DNA from 4 places in the Yersinia antarctica genome. Region 4 is predicted to be linked to each of the others. Evidence: predicted binding sites of a transcription regulator. Region 4 holds the regulator's gene; each other region holds the start of a gene.

Region 1 (3,193 bases), 1.5 Mb from region 4:
TTGAATCCGAACAAGTATTAGCCGAAGGCCCTCAGCCCGAGAGCCGTTTGTCTGACGACCACATTACCGGATGGAGTGATATCAAGCTGCGTATCAGCCGCCATCTCACCCCACAATCTGCACTATTTCGCCACGCAGTTCGCATGTCAGTGGTGCTATGTCTCGGTTATGCGTTTATTCAACTAACAGGCATGCGCCACGGCTATTGGATCCTACTGACCAGTCTTTTTGTCTGCCAACCTAACTACAATGCGACGCGCCGCCGCCTTGCATTGCGTATAATTGGCACGCTAGCGGGTATTCTTATTGGTTTGCCTATCCTGTATTTTGTGCCTTCCATTGAGGGGCAACTCATCCTTATTGTCATTACCGGGGTACTATTTTTTGCTTTCCGTAATGTTCAGTATGCTCATGCAACGATGTTTATTACCCTGCTGGTTTTGCTCTGTTTTAACCTATTAGGGGAAGGATTTGAGGTTGCCGCACCTCGGGTATTTGATACCCTGCTAGGCTGTGCCATCGCCTGGGTAGCGGTGAGTTTTATCTGGCCGGATTGGAAGTTCCGCCACCTCCCTGCGGTGGTTCATAAAACGCTGAATGCCAACTGCCGCTATTTGGATGCAATTCTGGTGCAATACTATCAAGGCAAAGATAATAGCCTGCCCTACCGTATAGCCCGCCGTGATGCACATAATTGCGACGCGGAGTTAGCCTCAGTGATCTCAAATATGTCTGCCGAACCCAAAAATGACAAAGAAACTCAGGAGGCAGCATTCCGATTGCTCTGTCTGAACCACACGATGCTGAGCTATATATCCGCGCTGGGTGCTCATCGAGAGAAACTGAGCAACACCGCCACCCTGAATCTGCTTAATGATGCGATTTGTTATGTCGAGGGTACACTTGAGCAAGAGCAGCCTGACAGCGCGAAAATGGCCCAGGTGCTAGCCAGCTTATCTACCCGGCTACAGAACTGTAATCCTGAGCCGGAGAGCAAAGACCAATTGGTTTTACAACAAATAGGTTTATTGCTTGAACTGTTACCTGAACTCAGTGAACTGAATAGGCACATCAGCCAGACTAATTAAGATTGGGGCCATTCCCGATGGCCCCGCTATGCTGTTTCAAACTGCGTAATGTTGGGCGAACGGATGTGTATCTCAAACCATTCAATAAGTTCACTACGCATCAATAAAGGCAGCACAGCATAATGGTGGCCACTTATCGCCCCAGCAAGCGCCAATAATACATTAACCCCGAGTGAGCGCCTTAATGCACGTAACTTCAGATAACAGCATTTGGCCCCTTCACGCCGCAGTTCCGCCGCATTCTTGATGACGGCTTTCCACAATAGTCGTTCAAGGCTGGCACTGAGATTCGGCAAATCTTTCAGACGAACTGTTGGCCCTTTTTTGCTTAAAATCTCAGCTTTCGCCCCTTGATAAGCGCGTGTAGCAAAATGACTTAGTGTGCACTCATCACTCCATAATGCAGAGTCTACCCAATAATAACGCAGCAATACCGGTAACCCGCGTTTAGCGTAGACAAAGTTACTCATCCCCCGACTGCGGAATAGCGTTTCTATCTTATTATTAGCGCGTAAATACAGTTCGCCGTCCGAAATCACCGCAAACATAATGCCGTTCGCCAATAGGCCATAGCCACCAAATTGCGAACGAACTGTGATCTTGCCTAAAAAATCGAAACGATCCTGTGCTTGCATGATTTTGTTTTCTGATGCGTTTTCCATAACTACTCCTTTAGTAAAAATCCAATCCAACGTCCCTATCCAGTTGCAATAAGTGTAAGAGGAACAACCAATTAAAAAATACGCAATATGGATTACCTAGCCAAACACAAAATGAATTTGCACGGATTTACATCACAATTATGCGAAGCGTCTTGTAAAAATTTAGTTGATCTTCGAACAAACAGTGACTACTGTATATGCATACAGCACACTACAGGCGAGGTTCATAATGCGTACTCAATCACTAAAACCTTATAATGCTAATTATCATTCTCTTATTAGCCGTGAAACACCGGAAAGAGTTGATGCTCCAACAGATAGTGGCCTTATCAGTGAACTTGTGTACAGTGAAAACCAGCCTGCGGTAACTCAGTTATTGCTTCCTTTATTGCAACAACTTGGTAAGCAGTCTCGGTGGCTTTTATGGCTGGCCCCACAACAGAAATTAAGTCGTTTATGGTTACAGCATTCAGGCTTACCAATAGATAAAGTCGTTCAGTTACGGCAAATCAATCCATTGTCGACTGTTGATGCAATGGAGAAGGCATTATTGACGGGAAATTACAGTGTCGTTCTTGGTTGGCTACCGGAGTTGTCAGAAAATGATCGAATCAGATTACGTTTGGCAGCAAAGTTAGGGAATGCTTATGGGTTTGTTATGCGTCCGTTGAATGACATAAAACTGAACCAAGGACAGTGCGCAACGTTAAAAATTCATTCTTCTTTGTATCATTAAGTAAATTTAGGATTTATCCCATGAATTATTACAATATTTAGCGCTTACTCCTATAAAACCGGCATAAAGCGAGTCGGAATGCGGCTTGCAGCAGAAAATAACGTCTAGAAAACGCGGGTTTTTACCGCTAAATCGTTAAAGATAATGCACTATTTCGCTTTTTTTTCAGGCGGTTTATCACATCACACTTGTAACTTTCTCGCCACGTTGTAGACTTTACATCGCCAAGGTTGCTCTAAAACGCCAAATTATACTGGCAGCGTGATTAACGGGAGCGTTAAAACCTTGGCGAAGAATTTTAACCAAGGGCTTAGCTTTTTAAAGCTCATTGCCTATTTGGATGATAACGAGGCGTAAAATGAAAAAGACAGCTATCGCATTAGCAGTGGCACTGGCTGGTTTCGCTACAGTAGCGCAAGCCGCACCGAAAGATAACACCTGGTACACCGGTGGTAAACTGGGTTGGTCCCAGTATCAAGATACTGGCACTGGCGGTATCTATGGCAACGTTGGCAACGACGGTCCTACCCATAAAGACCAACTGGGTGCTGGTGCGTTCTTGGGTTACCAAGCAAACCAATACCTGGGCTTTGAAATGGGATACGACTGGCTTGGCCGTATGCCTTACAAAGGCGACGTAAATAACGGCGCATTCAAAGCACAAGGCGTACAGCTGGCTGCTAAACTGAGCTACCCAATTGCTCAGG
Region 2 (3,193 bases), 1.5 Mb from region 4:
TGATAGGTGATGCCTATTTAATGAACTAAATGTATTAAGAATCGGCAGTTAGCGGTGAAGTGACGTCAGGCTGCGGGCAAATTGGACCCAAATTAATTTTTACGTTACGCGCCAATTCGCGCTGAAAAGCTTTGACCCTATAAAAAATGTGGCTTGCAAGCCGATTGAGCAAAAAATAGCCATGACACAAAACCACCTTTTTGCACCATTTTATAGCAAATTTAGGACGAAAAAATAGCTAAGGGAAACACTCTGGGATTTTAATTCTGGCACGTTCTACTGATTTAACTTCTTTTACTTTGACAATCGGCTGTGCATTTGCGAAAACATCATAGGAAGAAGAAATTATCTGCGCGCCATAAATTTCAGATTTGGTATCAGTGATGCCAAGCGAAAACCCTGGAACGTTTTCGATTAATGCTGGATGGCGTGTGAAGTAAGTTCTCGAACAACTGTAGGGGGGAGTTTCTACGGCGGTTCGTGATGTGCTATCTCTTCCTCAACGCTAATAATCATCGAGTACCTCGCATACAGTTGGACAGACAGGGTGTGAGATAACAACGTGTTGATATATTTGCATAAAACAGGCTGCGGGTCGTTGTCTGTAGCAGGCTCGAAGTATAAGCACGATGAGAGCATGTCACAGACTCAAGGAAATTAAGAGAGACTATAAGATGATAGATAATAAAAAACGCCCGGGGAAAGAGCTTGATCGTATAGATCGTAACATCCTGAATGAATTACAAAAGGATGGGCGCATCTCTAACGTTGAGCTTTCAAAACGAGTAGGATTATCACCAACACCATGTTTGGAACGAGTTCGCCGCTTAGAGCGTCAGGGTTTCATCCAAGGTTATACCGCACTGCTTAATCCACAGTATTTGGATGCATCGCTGCTGGTTATCGTTGAGATTACTCTGAATCGTGGCGCTCCGGATGTGTTTGAGCAATTTAATGCCGCTGTTAAAAATCTTGAGGAAATTCAAGAGTGTCACCTGGTTTCCGGCGATTTCGACTATTTGTTGAAAACCCGCGTACCTGATATGTCTGCTTACCGTACATTACTCGGTGAGACCTTGCTTCGCCTGCCGGGCGTCAATGACACTCGTACCTATGTGGTCATGGAAGAAGTGAAGCAGAGTAACCGCCTAGTCATTAAAACGCGGTAAACAGGCAGGTGCAAAACCTGAGTAATTTGGTTACACTCCTGTTTATTCATACAGTTTCAACGCCGGGAGGGTTCTCGGCGTTGTCACTCATACCAGTTAACAGGAACCTGGAGAGCCTTTCTTGAGCCAGGAATATACAGAAGATAAAGAAGTTACCCTGAAAAAACTCAGCAGCGGGCGTCGTTTACTTGAGGCGGTTTTGATTGTGGTAACAATTTTGGCAGCCTACCTGATGGCGGCGCTGCTCAGTTTTAATCCTTCGGACCCAAGCTGGTCCCAAACTGCATGGCATGAGCCTATCCACAATCTTGGTGGGGGTATTGGTGCCTGGATGGCCGATACACTGTTCTTCACCTTTGGTGTTTTGGCTTACGCAATCCCTGTGATTATGGTGATGTTGTGCTGGGCGGCTTTCCGTCAGCGCGATGCCAATGAACACGTTGATTACTTTGCTCTTTCTTTACGTCTGATTGGCACATTAGCCCTGATTTTAACGTCATGTGGCCTGGCTGCATTGAATGTTGACGATCTTTATTACTTTGCCTCTGGTGGGGTAATTGGCAGTTTGTTCAGTAATGCCATGTTGCCGTGGTTCAATGGTGTCGGTGCAACACTGACATTGCTCTGTATCTGGGCTGTTGGCCTGACGCTGTTTACCGGCTGGTCATGGTTGGTCATTGCTGAGAAAATTGGCGGAGTGGTCTTAGGCTCACTGACATTTATGACTAATCGCTCACGTCGTGAAGAACGCTATGACGATGAAGATGACGATTATCAGGTTGAAGATTCCGACGTTGCTGAACAAGAGCAGCGGGCGGCTTCAAATAAAGCGCTAGCAGTAGGCGCGGCTAGCGCCGCACTTGCGGCATCTGCGGCTCATGCTGATGACGACGTGCTATTCTCCGCGCCATCAGCAACCGACGCCATCGCCAATGCGCCTGAGCCGGCCTTATCCCCAGCGCCGGGGTCCAATGGCGACTATGATCCTCTATTAAGCAGCCTGCGGGCAACAGATGATGACTATCAACCTGCTCCTGGGGTGATAGCCGAGTCTGTTAGCAGCCATAGCACGGCACCGATGACGGCTAACTCGACAGCGACACCGCCGTTATATTCGTTTGAAATTCCGCAAGAGACGCCATCACCGGTTCAGACTCGCGTTGCCACGCCTGTTGAGCGGCCAGAGCCACAAATGGGGGCATGGGATGTACCACCTGCACCTGCACCTGTCAGCCATTCGCCGTTCGATTTCTCAACAGCACAGCGCCATAGTGATCAGGTCGATAGTGTTCCTAATGCGAACACTGGTTTTGGCCGTGCCCTTGATGGTTTGGCCGCAGTAAGTTCGGCCAGTGATCCACTGATTAGTGACCCATTGATCAATAGCAGCTTGTCAAATAACCCATTGTCTCATCACGGTTTGTCGGGAACAGCCATCGCCGCTGCGAGTGCAGCAGCGACGTTTATGCCAGCATTTACTGCTACTAGTGACACCGGTTCTCAGGTAAAACAGGGTATCGGTCCTGAGTTACCACGGCCTAACCCTGTGCGTATTCCAACGCGGCGTGAGTTGGCCTCTTACGGTATCAAGTTGCCTTCACAACGTATGGCGGAACAGGAACAACGCGAACAAGAAGCGCAAAATCCTCAGGTTACTGCAGCGTCGTTCGACAGCGAGCCTCTATCAGCAGATGATGATGCGTTGCAGCAGGCTATCTTGCGTAAAGCGTTTGCCGACCAGCAATCCGAGCGTTACGAGCAATCATCAGACGCAGGGGGTAATACGTTCACCGCCCCTGAGCCAGAAGATGAGCAAGCTTTAGAAGAAGCCGCATTACGGCAGGCATTCGCAGCACAACAACAGCATCGTTATGGGGCGGTTCAGCACCAAGACGTTGTTCATCACGAAGACTCTACTCATCACAAAAACAGTGTCGCAGAAGGAATGCAGCCTGTTGATATCCGCCGCGCCTATACATTCTCGCCGGTCGCAGATCTTGTTGATGATAGCCCTCGTGAGCCCT
Region 3 (3,193 bases), 1.8 Mb from region 4:
CAAATGCTCTCTATTGGTAAATCGACTAAGTATCCTAAAGAAAGTGCCATGCTCATCAACTTCCTGCTTAACAGCAAAGAAGGTGTTGATGCTATGGGCTTGGAGCGTGGTGTACCACTGAGTAAGACTGCGGTAACTCAACTGCGTGCCAGCGGTGTAATTAAAGATGAAGACCCATCTGTTGCTGGTTTAAATATGGCATTAGAACTGCCACATGAAATGAAAACGTCACCATACTTTGATGACCCGCAAATCGTTTCATTGTTCCGAGATGCAATCCAATATATCGATTATGGTCAGAAATCTGTTGAAGAATCTGCGGAATACTTTAATAAACAAGGTGACCGTATCCTGAAACGCGCCATGAGATAATCTGTAAATCTATTTAACTTAAGTGGTTATTAAACCCTGCCATTGATTTGGCGGGGTTGTTTTGTTTTATAAAAAAAAATAATAATAGCCAATTAGATCGCCATCACAAATTAATATCTGATTAAAAAATTAATCTCTAAGAAAGATCTGGATCACACAAATAATTATCCATATAAATAGAATATGAATCCACATAAAGTGAAACGTTGTTTCTTTGATTGTGGAATTGTTTTTTAGTCGTATGTTGATTTTTATAAACTTGTTAATGATTGTTGTTTTAAATAACCATAACCCTGGGATTATATAAAAAATGAAATTTAAATTACTTACTTTGGCAGTGGCATCTGTTATCAGTTTTAGTTCTGTTGCAACAACAATTGACTATCGGCATGAAATGAAAGATACCAGTAAATCTGATCATAAAGACCGTTTACTGATCTCCAACCGTTTTGCCAATGGTTTTGGTTTATCTTTAGAAGGGAAATGGGGCCAGCACAGCTCTGATACTACGCCTAATAAACCATTTAATGAGCAAGTCAGTAATGGTACCGAAGTGGTTGCCAGCTACGTCTATCAATTCAACAAAACATTCCAGATTGAGCCTGGTTTCTCATTAGAGTCATCATCTGACTCGAACAACTATCGCCCTTACCTGCGCGGTAAAGTGTCCTTTACTGATGATTTCTCTACCTCACTGCGTTATCGCCCATATTACAAGCGTAACCAGCCAGCTCAGACCAAAGCAACAGAGAAAGGCCATGAGTTCACCATGCTGTTTGCTTATAGTTTCTTGAAAGACTATTCAGCAGAATACGAATTAAACTACAAGAAATCTGAAGATGAAATTCTGGCAAATAAAGAAAAAGAAGAATGGAGTCATGATCTGAAAATTGCTTACAAATGGGATAAAAACTGGAAGCCATATGTTGCTATCGGCAACGTAGCAGGTAGCAAAACGACTGACGAGCGTCAAACTCGCTACCGTGTCGGTGTGCAGTACAGCTTCTAATTATTATGTTGTTATGAGTACCCTCATCATTATTTGTTAAATTATGCCCATACCCGTATTACTTTGGGGAAAAGTCGACTCCCGGTCACTTTTCCCCTTTTTTTATCAATGTAACTTCATTTCAGCCCAAGACCTGATATTTCCCCCCTGAATACTCACGTTAAACTCCCTGCTCTCAGCCAGAGAAAAATGAGACATTTAGTTACAGCGTAACGGCTATCCACGTCAAGATAAATCTCATATACTGGATAAACCAACAGCTACAGACTCGGAATTCAAGTATGACAGGGGAAGGACACCTTATTTTTTCTGTCGCCTGCGCTATCTTTGCCAAAAAAGTCGGTCTTACACCGGAACTGGCACAGGGTGACTGGTGGCATATTATCCCTGGCGCCCTGCTAACTTCCCTGCTACCCGATATTGATCACCCAAAGTCAATCCTTGGCCAGCGGTTAAAGTGGCTCTCCACCCCCATTGCCCGTGCATTTGGCCATCGTGGGTTTACCCATAGCCTATTGGCCGTTATCGGTGGTGTGGCACTATTTCAAATGGACATCTCACGCGATTGGATTATTCCCGCAGATGCGTTCCATGCAATGATTATTGGCTATTTCAGCCATTTACTAGCGGATATGCTCACACCTGCTGGCGTACCGCTGTTATGGCCTTGCCGCTGGCGATTCTGTATCCCGCTATTACGCCCACAAAAAGGCAATCAATTAGAACGCGTATTCTGTGTTCTATTAGTTTGTTTTTCCGTCTATTGGCAAACTGATACCACCATTCCCTTGCTATCCTATATGGAACAATTGAAAAACTTTCGACTGTGATCACATTTTAATGGGTTAATAATCACCAATTTGAATGTATTCCATACAAATCAGGGTAAAAATTTATATAAAATTCCTTTTGGATATAAGTGAGCCTGAAGAGGAACTGCTACCATATGCGGCTAATTGCACCATGACGGTGCTTGGCTCTGTTCTAGATAAAAATAGTAATAGAATATGTGCCAGTATTTAAAATAATAATTTGGAGATATGGGGATGAACCTTCCGCTTGTGATTAACGTGCTGGTATTTGTAGCACTGCTATTACTATTGGCACAAACCCGGCATAAACAATGGAGTCTGGCCAAGAAAGTTTTGGTTGGCTTAGCACTGGGGGTGCTGTTTGGTCTGAGCTTGCAATGGGTATACGGTGCTGATAACCCGGTACTGAAAGAGTCCATCACCTGGTTTAATATTGTCGGAAATGGTTATGTGCAATTATTGCAGATGATTGTTATGCCGCTGGTATTCGCCTCAATCTTGAGTGCTGTCGCTAAACTGCATAATGCCTCTTCGCTAGGTAAAATTAGCGTACTGACAATCGGTACGTTGCTTTTCACCACCTTAATTGCTGCTCTGGTTGGCGTGCTGGTTACCAATCTGTTTGGCTTAACCGCTGAAGGCTTGGTACAAGGTACGCAAGAGACAGCACGTTTGAGTGCCATTGAAAGCAACTACTTAAGCAAAGTGACGGATTTGACAGTGCCGCAGTTGATCCTGTCGTTTATTCCGAAAAACCCGTTTGCCGATTTGACCGGGGCCAGTCCGACCTCAATTATCAGCGTGGTGATTTTCGCGACGTTCCTCGGTATTGCCTCACTGCAATTGCTGAAAGATGATGTCGAGAAAGGACAACGCGTATTAGTTGCTATTGATACGCTGCAAGCTTGGGTGATGAAACTGGTACGTCTGGTGATGAAACTGACCCCCTACGGCGTATTGGCACTAATGACCAAGGTTGTCGCTGGCTCTAATATTCAAG
Region 4 (3,193 bases):
ACTGTTTATCGCGCATTGGATTTTTTGCTGGAGCAAGGGTTTATTCACCGCGTCGAGTCAGCTAATAGTTATGTGCTATGTCATCATTTTGAAGAGCCAACCCATACTTCAGCGCTATTTATCTGTGATCGGTGCAAAATAGTCACTGAACGCACCACCGTGGGCATTGAAGAGGCATTGTCACAGTTAGCAAAACAATCAGGTTTTGTGCTGCGTCACAGTGTGGTTGAAGCGCACGGTTTATGTGCTGAATGCGGGGAAGTTGAAGCATGCGAAAGCCATGAGCATTGTGACCATGACCACTCTATTGTTACTAAAAAGAAATAGCTGCGTACCTAATTGAAGTTGCAGCAATGTTAGCTGCTCTCCAATTACTTTTGCCTTATACCCGTCATACTTCAAGCTGCATGTGTGTTGGCTGCTCTCAATAACCCGAATCACTTACTCATGTAAGCTCATCGGGATTAATGAGCCTCATCCTTGAGGCTCACCCAGCGGGCTAGCATAAATGCTGTACAAATCGGTTACCGCCTTCCTGCAACTCGAATTATTTAGGGTATAGATAGAGATCCCTGGTGGGTATATATCGGTTAGCAAAAAGTAGACTGCCGCGAGCAATGCGACAGGGTAATAATTAATAATAAGGCACGTCCTTGTGCAGATGTAGATATAAATACAGGTGAGCTAGAATAGCTTTTATTAAAATAACCTCACCGCTTCAATATAATTGGAGTTGATACACCAATAACTAGACGGGGTTGATTAACAATGCATATTCTATGAAACGAGAGACCCGATTAATTTATATCAATATCAGTTTAATTCCATTTAATGCTGTTACCAGCGATATTTGCTGTGGTCTTCCCAGGCTTTGACTTCTTTCTCGGCTTGCTCTTTCTGATAGCCGTATTTCTCCTGGATTTTACCCACTAGCTGGTCACGCTTACCTTCGATTACCGTTAAGTCATCGTCAGTCAGCTTGCCCCATTTTTCTTTCACTTTACCTTTAAACTGCTTCCAGTTACCGTCGGCTTGATCTTTATTCATAATATCTCCGTTACCTTGGGATTAGTCAGTTTATTTAATTCAATACGATAAACATTCTCTATTGATAAAAACAACCACATTTAAATTAGTCACTCACAGTCATAATTTAAAATTAAACTTCGTTGTTTCGCTTACCGTACGAATAACTATAGCAGAGGATACTAGCAATTAAAGTCAGGATAATATTAATCACTGAGATTATAGCTATAAAGTAAAAATAAGCACTGATATTATTCAGTTAAAACAGTAGGTAATAACTTATTGTCGGAATCGTCTCAATCTAAATAACTTTTCCATACTTGGAGCTGTAGCAGGCTAGCTGTACTTGTTACTTGGCCCCTTCCCAGACATCACCTCTGAGAGGCCGCAGCAAGCAGCATTCAAATTTTCTCCCCGCAGATTTGTCATCCAAATCATCTACTTGTCGTTAGCATTGATCGGAATTAGCGAGCTTCTTTGCGGCTGCCTGCCTGCAACGTCAATTAATTTGGGCGTCTGAATCGTTTAATGGGGTCATTAATAATAAAAAGCCGCTCCTGAGCAGGAACGGCTTATCAGTTCAATATAAAACGCTAATGTTAGATCCAGTCACCATTACGGATAACACCGACGGCCAATCCTTCAATAGTGAAGCTTTGTTCGCGCAGATCGACAATAATCGGTTGGAACTCACTATTTTCTGGCAAAAGCTGTACGATATTACCTTGTTTTTTCAAGCGTTTTACCGTCACTTCATCATCAATTCGTGCCACTACAACTTGCCCGTTACGCACATCTTGCGTTTTATGCACCGCTAATAGGTCGCCATCCAGAATACCGATATCTCTCATCGACATCCCATTAACCCGCAACAGAAAATCTGCACTCGGTTTAAACATTGATGGGTCTACTTTGTAGTGCCCTTCAATATGCTGCTGTGCCAGCAAAGGTTCACCTGCGGCAACCCGACCAATCAGTGGCAGGCCATCTTCTTCTTCCATCAGCAAACGAATGCCACGGGAAGCGCCAGAAACAATCTCAATGACGCCTTTACGGGCCAGTGCTTTTAAATGCTCTTCAGCGGCGTTAGGAGAGCGAAACCCCAGACGCTGCGCAATTTCGGCACGGGTCGGTGGCATGCCGGTTTGCGCTAAGTGATCGCGAACCAGGTCATAAACCTCTTGCTGTCTGGTAGTAAGTGCTTTCATTCCGCCCCCTGTTTGTTTATACAGTCTTGCTGTGAGTATATACAGGTAAGCGGGTGTTGGGAACCAAAGAGTGAATAAAAACAGGGATTAATCACAGCTTATTTCTGCGGCATTGTTCGTCATAACATTAACCGGCATGCTGGCAAAGTACGGTTATCCAAACAAATAACGCTAACAAGATAGCGAGGAATACCGCCGCGGACCCCATATCTTTGGCGCGGCCCGATAGCTCATGGAACTCACTGCCAATCCTGTCCACTACCGCCTCAATCGCACTGTTAATGACTTCGATAATTATCACTAAAACCACGCTACCAATTAATAAAAGGCGTGCGATAGCATCTACATCCAGCCAGAAGGCCAGTATGATAGCGATTATGGCAGCAACAGCTTCCTGACGAAATGCCGCTTCGTTTTTCCAGGCAGCCGTTAAGCCTTTCACAGAATAACCGGCCGCTTTATAGACTCGGGCCAGCCCTGTTGATTGATTCGCCATGTTTTATTGCCTTTATCTTAAGTTAATGATGATTTTTGCCGCTTTCTGTTGTCTTATCACCACAGATCTCAAAACCAGTTTCTGGTATCCTTGCGACGAATTGCTAACAAGAGGCTTCATGTAGTTATGTCAGGTTGGCGTAAAATATATTATAAGTTATTGAATTTACCACTTAAAATGTTGGTAAAAAGCAAGGTTATTCCGGCAGACCCTGTGACTGAGTTAGGGCTAGACCCCTCTCGTCCTATTCTGTACGTTTTGCCTTACAATTCTAAGGCTGATTTGCTGACTTTGCGAGCGCAGTGTCAAGCACAAGACCTGCCCGACCCATTGATTCCATTGGAAATCGATGGAGTGCAACTGCCCAGCCATGTGTTTATCGATAATGGCCCGCGGGTCTTTCGCTACTACGCGCCTAAACAGGAATCGGTAAAGCTGTTCCACGACTATCTGGATTTGCACC

What was found. Region 4 encodes LexA, which represses DNA repair genes until DNA is damaged. Its sites were predicted from a motif close to TNCTGTATGTACATACAGNA; they were not measured.
Positions count from the first base shown of each region.
Region 1: a site for LexA is predicted at 1,940-1,959, ahead of sulA (SOS-induced cell division inhibitor SulA). Genes of this name have one in related genera too.
Region 2: a site for LexA is predicted at 1,206-1,225, ahead of ACWJJO_RS14125 (DNA translocase FtsK 4TM domain-containing protein). Genes of this name have one in related genera too.
Region 3: a site for LexA is predicted at 1,624-1,643, ahead of ACWJJO_RS12330 (metal-dependent hydrolase). Genes of this name have one in related genera too.

Region 1 is NZ_JBSJQF010000001.1:2,959,205-2,962,397, forward strand. It holds gene yccS (YccS family putative transporter) at 1-1,088, shown strand, start outside; gene ACWJJO_RS13845 (TfoX/Sxy family DNA transformation protein) at 1,115-1,750, opposite strand; gene sulA (SOS-induced cell division inhibitor SulA) at 1,980-2,486, shown strand; gene ompA (porin OmpA) at 2,845-3,193, shown strand, end outside.
Region 2 is NZ_JBSJQF010000001.1:3,036,884-3,040,076, reverse strand. It holds gene lrp (leucine-responsive transcriptional regulator Lrp) at 675-1,169, shown strand; gene ACWJJO_RS14125 (DNA translocase FtsK 4TM domain-containing protein) at 1,291-3,193, shown strand, end outside.
Region 3 is NZ_JBSJQF010000001.1:2,663,575-2,666,767, forward strand. It holds gene ACWJJO_RS12320 (ABC transporter substrate-binding protein) at 1-372, shown strand, start outside; gene ACWJJO_RS12325 (oligogalacturonate-specific porin KdgM family protein) at 683-1,381, shown strand; gene ACWJJO_RS12330 (metal-dependent hydrolase) at 1,663-2,211, shown strand; gene ACWJJO_RS12335 (L-cystine transporter) at 2,428-3,193, shown strand, end outside.
Region 4 is NZ_JBSJQF010000001.1:4,488,201-4,491,393, forward strand. It holds gene zur (zinc uptake transcriptional repressor Zur) at 1-327, shown strand, start outside; gene ACWJJO_RS20760 (CsbD family protein) at 838-1,047, opposite strand; gene lexA (transcriptional repressor LexA) at 1,626-2,234, opposite strand; gene ACWJJO_RS20770 (diacylglycerol kinase) at 2,362-2,730, opposite strand; gene plsB (glycerol-3-phosphate 1-O-acyltransferase PlsB) at 2,857-3,193, shown strand, end outside.